Regions from separate parts of the Caproicibacterium lactatifermentans genome, predicted to be linked through region 1. Evidence: predicted binding sites of a transcription regulator. Region 1 holds the regulator's gene; each other region holds the start of a gene.
The links. The regulator Rex, encoded in region 1, represses fermentation and respiration genes when NADH is low (regulators of the CRP and FNR family bind a similar motif). The targets are predictions, from matches to a motif close to ATTGTTAANNNNTTAACAAT.
Positions count from the first base shown of each region.

Region 2: a site for Rex is predicted at 1,405-1,424, ahead of GJQ69_RS04220 (butyryl-CoA:acetate CoA-transferase). Genes of this name have one in related genera too.
Region 3: a site for Rex is predicted at 1,346-1,365, ahead of GJQ69_RS04200 (acetyl-CoA C-acetyltransferase). Genes of this name have one in related genera too.

Region 1 covers NZ_CP046051.1:971,755-975,038, forward strand. Annotated here, with positions in the region: gene GJQ69_RS04725 (CTP synthase) at 85-1,707, shown strand; gene GJQ69_RS04730 (redox-sensing transcriptional repressor Rex) at 1,794-2,468, opposite strand; gene GJQ69_RS04735 (NADP-dependent isocitrate dehydrogenase) at 2,529-3,284, opposite strand, start outside.
Region 2 covers NZ_CP046051.1:866,129-869,412, forward strand. Annotated here, with positions in the region: gene GJQ69_RS04220 (butyryl-CoA:acetate CoA-transferase) at 3-1,346, opposite strand; gene GJQ69_RS04225 (helix-turn-helix transcriptional regulator) at 1,628-2,680, shown strand; gene GJQ69_RS04230 (manganese efflux pump MntP) at 2,687-3,268, opposite strand.
Region 3 covers NZ_CP046051.1:860,961-864,244, forward strand. Annotated here, with positions in the region: gene gltX (glutamate--tRNA ligase) at 1-777, opposite strand, end outside; gene GJQ69_RS04200 (acetyl-CoA C-acetyltransferase) at 1,498-2,682, shown strand; gene GJQ69_RS04205 (enoyl-CoA hydratase-related protein) at 2,722-3,284, shown strand, end outside.

The sequences.
Region 1 (3,284 bases):
GGCCCGCATAGCGATATAATTTATAAGTTATTGTTTTTTATCGAATCCTGGCGAAAGCGCAAATCAATACGGATGGAGGACATTATGGGAGCAAAGTATATTTTTGTCACAGGTGGCGTCGTTTCGGGACTGGGCAAAGGAATCACGGCGGCCTCTCTGGGCCGTCTGCTAAAGGCACGCGGCCTGCGTGTGACCATGCAGAAGTTTGACCCGTACCTAAATGTGGACCCTGGCACAATGAATCCTTTTCAGCACGGCGAGGTCTTTGTAACAGATGACGGAGCGGAAACAGACCTTGACCTCGGCCATTATGAGCGCTTTATTGACGAAAGCCTCACACAGAACAGCAATGTTACCTCTGGACGTGTTTACTACAATGTCATTCAGAAAGAGCGCAATGGCGACTACGGCGGCGGCACCGTACAGGTCATTCCGCATATTACCAATGAGATTAAGGAGCGCATTGCGGCCAGCCGCGACAATGTAGATGTAGCGATTGTAGAAATCGGCGGTACTGTCGGCGATATTGAAAGCCAGCCGTTTCTGGAGGCTATTCGGCAGTTTGCAACGGAAGTCGGCCGTGAAAACTGCTTGTTTATCCATGTAACACTGGTTCCGTATCTGAACTGTTCCCATGAGCATAAATCCAAACCAACACAGCACAGCGTTAAGGAACTTTTGTCTATCGGCATTCAGCCTGACGTTATCGTCCTGCGTTCCGAGCACCCCATTGGCGATGATATTAAACAGAAGATTGCTTTGTTCTGCAATGTCCGTGAGGACTGTGTTATTGAAAATTTGGATTTGCCACTGCTGTACGAAGTACCGCTGGCATTGCATGAAGAGAAACTTGACGATATCGTCTGCCGCCGCCTGTCGCTGGACACCCGCGGCCCAGACCTTTCGGATTGGATTAGCATGGTGCATACAGCACTTTCCCTGACGGACAGCATTAACATTGCGCTGGTCGGCAAGTATGTGGAACTGCGTGATGCTTATTTAAGCGTTGCAGAAGCGCTGACACACGGCGGAATTGGCAACAAGGTCAAGGTGAATATCCTCTGGATTGACTCCGAAAAAATTACTGAGGACAATGTAGCGCAGACGCTGAAAGATGCAGACGGCGTGCTGGTGCCGGGTGGATTTGGCGAGCGCGGTATCGAGGGTATGATTGTTGCTATTCGCTGGGCACGTGAAAACAATGTGCCGTTCCTTGGCATCTGCCTGGGTATGCAGTTGAGTATTGTGGAATATGCCCGTGATGTTATGGGCATTGCCGACGCAAATTCTGCCGAGTTTGACCCGCAGAGCCAGAACCATGTTATTGACCTGATGCCGGAGCAGAAAGATGTGGAACAGCTTGGCGGTACCATGCGTCTTGGCAAATATCCCTGCAAGCTGACACCCAGTACACTGGCTGCGAAGCTGTATGACAATGTGCCGCTGATTTACGAACGTCACCGTCACCGCTTTGAGGTCAACAACGATTACCGTACCCGTATGGAAGAAGCAGGCATTACATTCTGCGGAAAGAGTCCGGACGACCGTATTGTGGAAATGATGGAGATTGATTCGCATCCATTTTTCATCGGCAGCCAGTTCCATCCGGAGTTCAAGTCCCGCCCAAACCGCCCGCATCCGCTCTTTAAGGGCTTGGTAGCTGCGGCGAAGGAATATCATCATACTAACAACCATAAGGACGCATAAACGTTTATACAACTACATTTTATACAGAACGGCCGGTACAGAAGAATTTTCCTCTGTACCGGCCGTTTCCTTATGCTTTATTTTTGTTATTTTTCGTGCTTTAGCAATGCTACGGGCTTTTTCGCTTTGTCATGATGGCTGATTTCATAGCACAGTGTCAGCAGACTGTCGTTCAGGTGAACATTTTCCACCACAGCATCCGGATATTTCATGGAAATATCGTAGTGACTGAAATTCCAGTAATTGCGAATTCCCAGACCGTACAGAAAGCTGACGGTTTCCTCTATGGCAGAACGGGGAATACACAGTGCGGCCATTTCCGGCACATACTTCTTGTAGAAATCCTGGAACCAAACAAGGTCCATTACTTCTATGCCGTGAAGTACAGTGCCTATTTTCTGCGGGTCATTATCAAAGATACCAATCAACTGAAATCCGAGTTCTCCAAAGTCCATCTGGGCAGCAATGGCGTGCCCGATATTGCCGGCACCGAAAATCACTGTACGGTAGCGATGTTCTACCCCCAGAATGTGGCCTATCTCTCCGGCGAGCTGGTGCACCATATAGCCATAGCCCTGCTGTCCAAAGCCACCGAAGCAGTTCAGGTCCTGACGAATCTGTGAGGCGGTCAAACCGAGCCGAGCGGATAGCTCTGTTGAAGAAATACGAGTTACGCCGTCCTGGTCCAACTGGTTCAAAAAGCGATAATACCGCGGGAGACGTCGGATAACAGACATAGAAATTTTAGAACGCTTTGGCATATTGCATACACCTTCTTTCCGCAGACGGCCGCAGTCGTCAAAAATAAAAGTTCTGTTTCATTATGCCTGCAGCAATTCCTGCAGATGGACATTGATTTCCTGAAGGAATTCCTCTGTGCCAACCTTTTTCTTGTTGCGCAGGGTAGAAAGCCGATACATATCGCCGGTCATAATACCGTCTTCAATCGTCTGTATAGCGGCCTTTTCCAGTTTGCCGGCAAAACTCATCAGGTTCGGCAGACAGTCCAGCTCACCGCGCTTGCGCAGGGCACCTGTCCATGCAAACAGGGTAGCAATGCTGTTGGTGCTGGTCGGTTCACCTTTCAAATATTTATAATAGTGACGCTGTACCGTGCCGTGTGCTGCTTCATACTCATATTCACCGGTGGGGGAAACCAGCACGCTGGTCATCATGGCAAGGCTGCCAAAAGCAGTAGCGACCATGTCGCTCATTACGTCGCCGTCATAGTTTTTGCAGGCCCAGATGAAGCCGCCGTTACTGCGGATGACACGTGCCACAGCATCATCGATCAATGTATAGAAATAGGTGATGCCCGCTTTTTCAAATTTCTTCTGATATTCTTTCTCATAAATTTCCTGGAAAATGTCCTTGAAGCGATGGTCATAAATTTTAGAGATGGTATCTTTTGCAGCGAACCACAGGTCCTGATGTGTAGCAAGTGCATAGTTAAAGCACGCCTGCGCAAAGGAAGCAATAGACCCGTCCAAATTATGCAGTCCCTGTACGATACCGGCGCCGTCAAAGTCGTGAATGGTCCGGCGTGTTTCTTTGCCGTCTTTATCGGTTACAACCAG
Region 2 (3,284 bases), 110 kb from region 1:
AATTAAATTTTATTGCTTCTGCGCCAGATGCCCTGTTTCTCAGCAGCTTTAATCAGCTGTTCACGGAAGTCCGGATGAGCAATGCTAATCAGTCTTTCAGCACGGCCCCAGGCGGAAACACCTTTCAGGTTAACCATGCCGAATTCTGTTACGACATACTGTGTGTTGGGACGTGTATCCGTTGTAATGGAGCCGGGCTCCAGTACCGGCAGGATACGAGAGTGAGCCTTGCCCTGTTTGTCCATGAAAGTGGAGGAGCAGCACAGGAAGCTTTTACCACCGTGGGAGAGATAAGCACCCAGTACGAAGTCGAGTTGTCCGCCGGCACCGGAAATCTGGCGGAAGCCGCTGGATTCACCGTTTGCCTGGCCATATAGGTCGATATTTACGATATTGTTAATGGAAATCATATTATCATGCTGACCGATGATACGGGGGTCATTGACATAGTCAACCGGCATTGCCATGCAGGAGGCGTTATCATCCAAATAGTCATACATTTCTTGATGACCGGAAGCAAATGCGTAGACCTGCATACCCGGGTTGACATTCTTTTTTCTGCCGTTGATGATGCCGCGCTCTGCCATTTTAACATAGGCATCAACATACATTTCTGTATGAACACCCAGGTCCTTCAGGTCAGACTCTGCCAGCAGGGAACCAACAGTGTTCGGCATGCCGCCAATACCCAGCTGCAGGCAGGCGCCGTTTGGAATCATCTTGACAATCTGTTTTGCCACGGCCAAATCCACTTCGGTGGAAGGCTTGGAGTCCGGCATACAGCGCACATATGGATCCTGCATTTCTACAATCGCGTCAACTTTGGAAATCGGAACACTTTCCTGATAACCGCCAAGGCAGCGCGGCAGCTTCGGGTTCACTTCCACGATGATGTGCTTTGCACGCTGGAAGACAGAGTATTGCATAGCACCGGAAGGACCAAAGCTGAAGTAGCCGTGTTTGTCCATGGGAGAAACCTGGCACATTGCTACATCGATGGGCGGCAGCTCATTGCGGTAGTAGCCGGGCATTTCAGAGAAGCGGTGCGGCACGGTGGTAATGAATCGTTTGGAAGCATAGTGACGCTCGGAACCTGTGTAGAACCAGGAATAAACGGAAAAGTGGTCCTGCGCGTCCGGAACATCAAAAATTTTCGGTGTTTCCATTTCAATGCCGACACGAACTTTTACGTCCTTCAGGTTTGGAATGTATTTTGCCAAAGCAATATCCAAATCGTGTACGGTACCGCAGTTAAAACCGTAGTCCACCCAGTCGCCGGATTTGACAGCCTGTACCGCTTTGTCAGCGGTCGTCAGTTTTTGTGCATATTCTTCTTGAAAACTCATGAATATCAACTGCCTTTCTTTTTTAAAGCAAAAATTGCGTTGCAGATGAACTGCGCTGCTTGTTAATAAAGTAACTATATTATAGCACTTTTTTACACAAAAGACAACAATCCGTTTATCGAATTGTTCTATATTTGTAAAAAAAGCACGACCTTTTTATACAAAAAAGCGAAGCTCTTTATGGCATTTTGTCGAACATATTTTTAGTCCTTGCACATGAATGCAGCGCTGCCGTACAATAAAAAGAGCAAACATTTATTTCCTGGAATAGGGTGAAAAATATGTCTTTGACAGAACGAAAAAATGAGCGGCTGCTGATAGTGCTGCAATTTTTAAGGCAGGAGGCTTCACCGGAACATCCACTGCCCATGCGTCGCATTCTGCTGGCACTGAAACGGAGGGGAATTGTCTGTGCAAGAAAAGCGGTTGGGCGGGATATAGCGGCTCTGCGCCGGTTTGGATACCCGATTGTGTTTACTCGTACACCGTACGCCGGCTATTATCTTACCTCCCGTGCGCTGAATACAGCCGAGGTGCGCATTCTGATTGATGCAGTGGATGCAGCCCCGTTTTTAACAGCGGATATGACAGAACAGCTTACCGAAAAATTACAGACATTGGTAAACCGGCGGGAACGTGCCGCACTGCAGAAACAAATCTATTATGACCCTAGCTGTAAACAGCAAAATACAGAAATCTGCTGCAGTATTGACGTTCTGCATCGGGCAATCGCGCAGGGAAGAAAAGTTTCCTTTTGGTACTACCACAGAACGCTGAAAAATAACCATATCCAGTTGAATGACGGGCGGCAGTTTGTCTTAAGTCCATATGCTCTTTTTTGGAAAAACGACCACTATTATTTGGCAGGCAATTACGAAAAATACAACACGGTCGGCAACTATCGGTTGGATCGCATGTACAAAGCCAAGATGCTGAAAAAGCCAGTCCGTCCTTTTTCAGAGGTTACCCCGTACCGTGAACGTTTCGATACAGCGGACTATCTGCACAGTGCGTTCTATTTGTATGGCGGCAAGGTGGAACAGCTGCTGCTGCGGTGTGACAGCAGTCTGTTGGACGTGCTGACAGACCGTTTTGGTTCGGAAGCAGAGGTGCTGGAAAGCAGCGGAGAAACATTCACCACACATGTACAGGTCCGTGTTAGTGAGGGTCTGTATGAATGGCTGCTGCAGTGCGGCGCGCGGCTGACAGTCTTGTCGCCGACTTATGTGCGGGACGAAATGCGCCACCGCATTCGTGATTTGTATAGCTTATATCGGCTTGCCGTGCCGGAAGAAGGCGGTGAGGAAGAGCCGCCGCAGGAAACGGACAGCTGAAACGCTTTACGAGAACCACATATGTTCTACAAAGATTTTGATGCCAATGCCAATCAGGACCAATCCACCGATAATCTGTGCTTTGCCTGTAAAGCGGTCACCGAATTTTTTGCCGATATATACACCGATATAGCATAAAACCAGTGTCACAACGCCAATTAAACAGACAGAAAGCAGCATCAACTGTGTGGTGGAGGCACCTACCGCACTGGGCAGCAGAATGCCGGTGGCCAGCGCGTCAATGCTGGTGGCTACCGCAAGCACCAGCAGCGTTCTGGTCGGAATGTTGTCCTGCAGACAGGCTTCACCGCCGTGACATTTGTGTGCCTCCCGCAGCATTTGAATGCCGATAATAGAAAGCAGAATCAGCGCAATCCAGTGGTCCACCGCATTGATGATGGAAGCGCCGGCCTTGCCAATCAGCCAGCCGATAATTGGCATTAGGGACTGAAACAGACCAAAGCATCCGGCAACTTTCAATGCAAAGGCGGGGCGCACTTTGCGGGTAACAGCGCCGTTTGCCAGGCTGACAGCAAAGGCGTCCATACTTAGCCCTACGGCAATGCCGATAAGGGAAACATAATCCATAAAAATCCTCCTTAAA
Region 3 (3,284 bases), 110 kb from region 1:
GCCATGGCGCTTAGAAAGCTTGCTGGTGCTACCGTCCGGGTTGTGGCCCATAATCAGCGGCAGATGGATATATGTTGGCACCTGCCAGCCAAAGGCTTCATACAGCAGATTGTACTTTGGTGTACTAGTCAGGTATTCACAGCCGCGCACCACATGCGTAATGTGCATCAGGTGGTCGTCAATGACATTGGCAAAGTTGTAGGTCGGGTATCCGTCTGACTTAATTAGAATCTGGTCCTCCAGCTCGCTGTTCTCAATGGTGATGGTGCCAAACACGCTGTCCGTAAAGGAGGTGCTGCCTTCCAGCGGCATTTTCTGTCGAATGACCCATGGCTTGCCGGACTGCAGGAGCTGCTGCACTTCTGCCTGGGGCAGGTTGCGGCAGTGGCGGTCATAGCCGCCCAGACCGTTTTCATCATGCAGGGTAGCCAGACGTTCTTTGCTGCAGAAACAGTAGTATGCTTTTCCTTCTTTTACTAGCTGCTGCGCATAGGGCAGGTAGATGTTTTTGCGCTGGCTTTGCACATAGGGACCGTAAGGGCCGCCGACGTCTGGGCCCTCGTCGTGCTGCAGGCCTACCTGCTGCAGTGTATGATAAATAACGTCCGTGGCACCTTCCACGAAACGTTCCTGGTCCGTGTCTTCTATCCGAAGAACGAAGGTGCCACCCTGTGACTTTGCAATCAGATATTCAAACAGGGCAGTGCGCAGGTTTCCCACGTGCATAAAACCAGTGGGGCTTGGTGCAAAGCGGGTCCTGACAGTCTGTTTTTCCATAAAAAATTACCCCTTTTCATGTACGTCTTTCTATTATACCGAAAAAGGACACACAGTGCAATCTTATATTTCAGCTATTTCGGCAGCTCTCAGGTACTTTTTCCTCTGGCAGATGCGGCATAGGAGAAAACACAAAACTTAGTCTGTTTACCGCAGAAAAATGCGGATATTTTCATTTTTGTAATCAGGAAGTGGTCCTGCCTATAACCTGCCTATAAAAAGGTAGGACCTTTACGTATTCCAAAACAAGGGACAGGCGGCTTTCTGTGCCAGCCGGCAAAAAAACAATGCCAAAAAGGCAAAAGAGCACGAAATCCAACTTCTCATACAGATAAATTGTGTAAATGCCTAAAAATAAATCGTTCTTATAGAAAAATTACACAAGTGGTCGGACTTTCTCTTAAAAAAAGCAAATAAAAAGATATTGTTTCTGATTATTTATTAAAAATTTTAGAACTTTTTTAAAAATACGGGACAGAATGAAGAAAATATGATATAGTAAGCAATAAGCATTTAGACGAAAGCCGGGGGACCGAATGCGTAATTTTCGTGAAAACTTTGTAAAAAGTTTGCTAAAACTTTAACAAAATCCTTGCATTCGGCATCCGTTTGTGATATATTTAACTTGTGTTAAGAAGCTGCGTTGCCGAACCCGTAAATCGGGCGGCCAAACCAGCCTATTATAAAGCAAAGCCATATAAATGAATGGAGGAAACAAAGATGTCTAGAAAAATCGTATTAGCAGGTGCCTGCCGTACGCCTATCGGAAAAATGGGCGGCATGTTCGTGAATACCTACACCCCTGAACTGGCTACTATCGTAGTTAAGGAAGCTCTGAAGCGTTCCGGTGTTCCAGCAGAGGCTGTTGATGAAGTTATCCTGGGCTGCGTGTTCCAGGGCGGCATCGGCCAGAACGTTGCCCGTCAGGCTGCTGTTTATGCAGGTATCCCGATTAGCACTCCTGCTTTCACACTGAACAACCTGTGCGGCTCCGGTCTGAAGAGCATCAACGTTGCTGCAGGCCTCATTCAGGCTGGCCAGGCTGACATTATTGTCGCCGGCGGCGCTGAGAACATGTCCAACGCTCCTTATCTGCTGAAAAAAGCACGTTTTGGCTATCGCCTGAACGACGGTGTTCTCATTGACTCCATGCAGAACGATGGTCTGTGGGATACTTTCCATCATTATCCTATGGGCATCACTGCTGAAAATGTTGCTGAGAAGTATGGTATCACCCGTGAGATGCAGGATGAATTCTCCGCAAACAGCCAGCAGAAGTGCCAGAAGGCTCTTGCTGCCGGCAAGTTCAACGATGAAATCGTTCCGGTCGAAGTCAAGCAGAGAAAGAAGACCGTTCTGATTGACAAGGATGAAGCCCCGCGTGCTGGCATTACTGCTGAAAGCATTTCCGGTTTGAAACCTTGCTTCAAAGAGGGCGGCACTGTTACCGCTGCTAACTCCTCCGGCATCAACGATGCAGCTTCCGCTGTTGTCGTAATGACAGAAGAAAAGGCCAAAGAGCTGGGCGTCAAGCCATTGGCTTTTTGGATTGACGGTGCTTCTGCTGGTGTTGATCCGGCTTACATGGGCTTGGGCCCGATCGACGCAACCAAGAAAGTTATGAAACACAGTGGCATGTCCGTAAAGGATATGGACCTCGTCGAAGCAAACGAAGCATTTGCTGCACAGTCCATCGAAGTCTGCCGCGAACTGAACTTCGATATGGACAAGGTCAACGTCAACGGCGGCGCTATCGCATTGGGCCATCCGGTTGGCTGCTCTGGCTGCCGTATCTTGACAACCCTGATGTACGAAATGCAGAGAAGACAGAGCGAGTATGGTCTGGCTACTCTGTGTGTTGGCGGCGGCATGGGTGTTGCTACAATCGTTAAGAGATACGAATAATCTCTTTCTGGAATTGTATTGTAAAGAGGGCTGTTAATAATGAGCTATGTAAAATATGAACAGAAAGACTTTGTCGGCATTATCACCATCGACCGCGAGAAATCCCTCAACGCCTTAAATCCTGAAGTGCTGGCTGACTTGGAAGCTGTCGTTGACGCTATTGATGCGGACAAGACCCGCTGCGTAATCGTTACAGGTGCTGGTAAAAAGGCATTTGTTGCTGGCGCAGATATTGGTGCCATGAGCACCATGGGCCCTGCAGAGGGCCGCGCATTCAGCGCAAACGGCAACGATGTTTTCCGTAAAATTGAAAAGTTGCCGATGCCTGTTATCGCTGCAATCAACGGTTATGCACTCGGCGGCGGCTGCGAGCTGTCCCTGAGCTGCGACATCCGCATTGCTGCTGACAACGCTGTTTTCGGACAGCCTGAAGCTGGTCTGGGCATTACCCCCGGCTTTGGCGGCACACAGCGTCTTGCCCGTACCATTGGTGTAGGCAAGGCCAAGGAAATGATTTATACTGCCCGCAATATTAAGGCTGACGATGCTTATCGTGTGGGTCTGGTCAATGCCGTTTACCCGTTAGACCAGCTTATGGATGA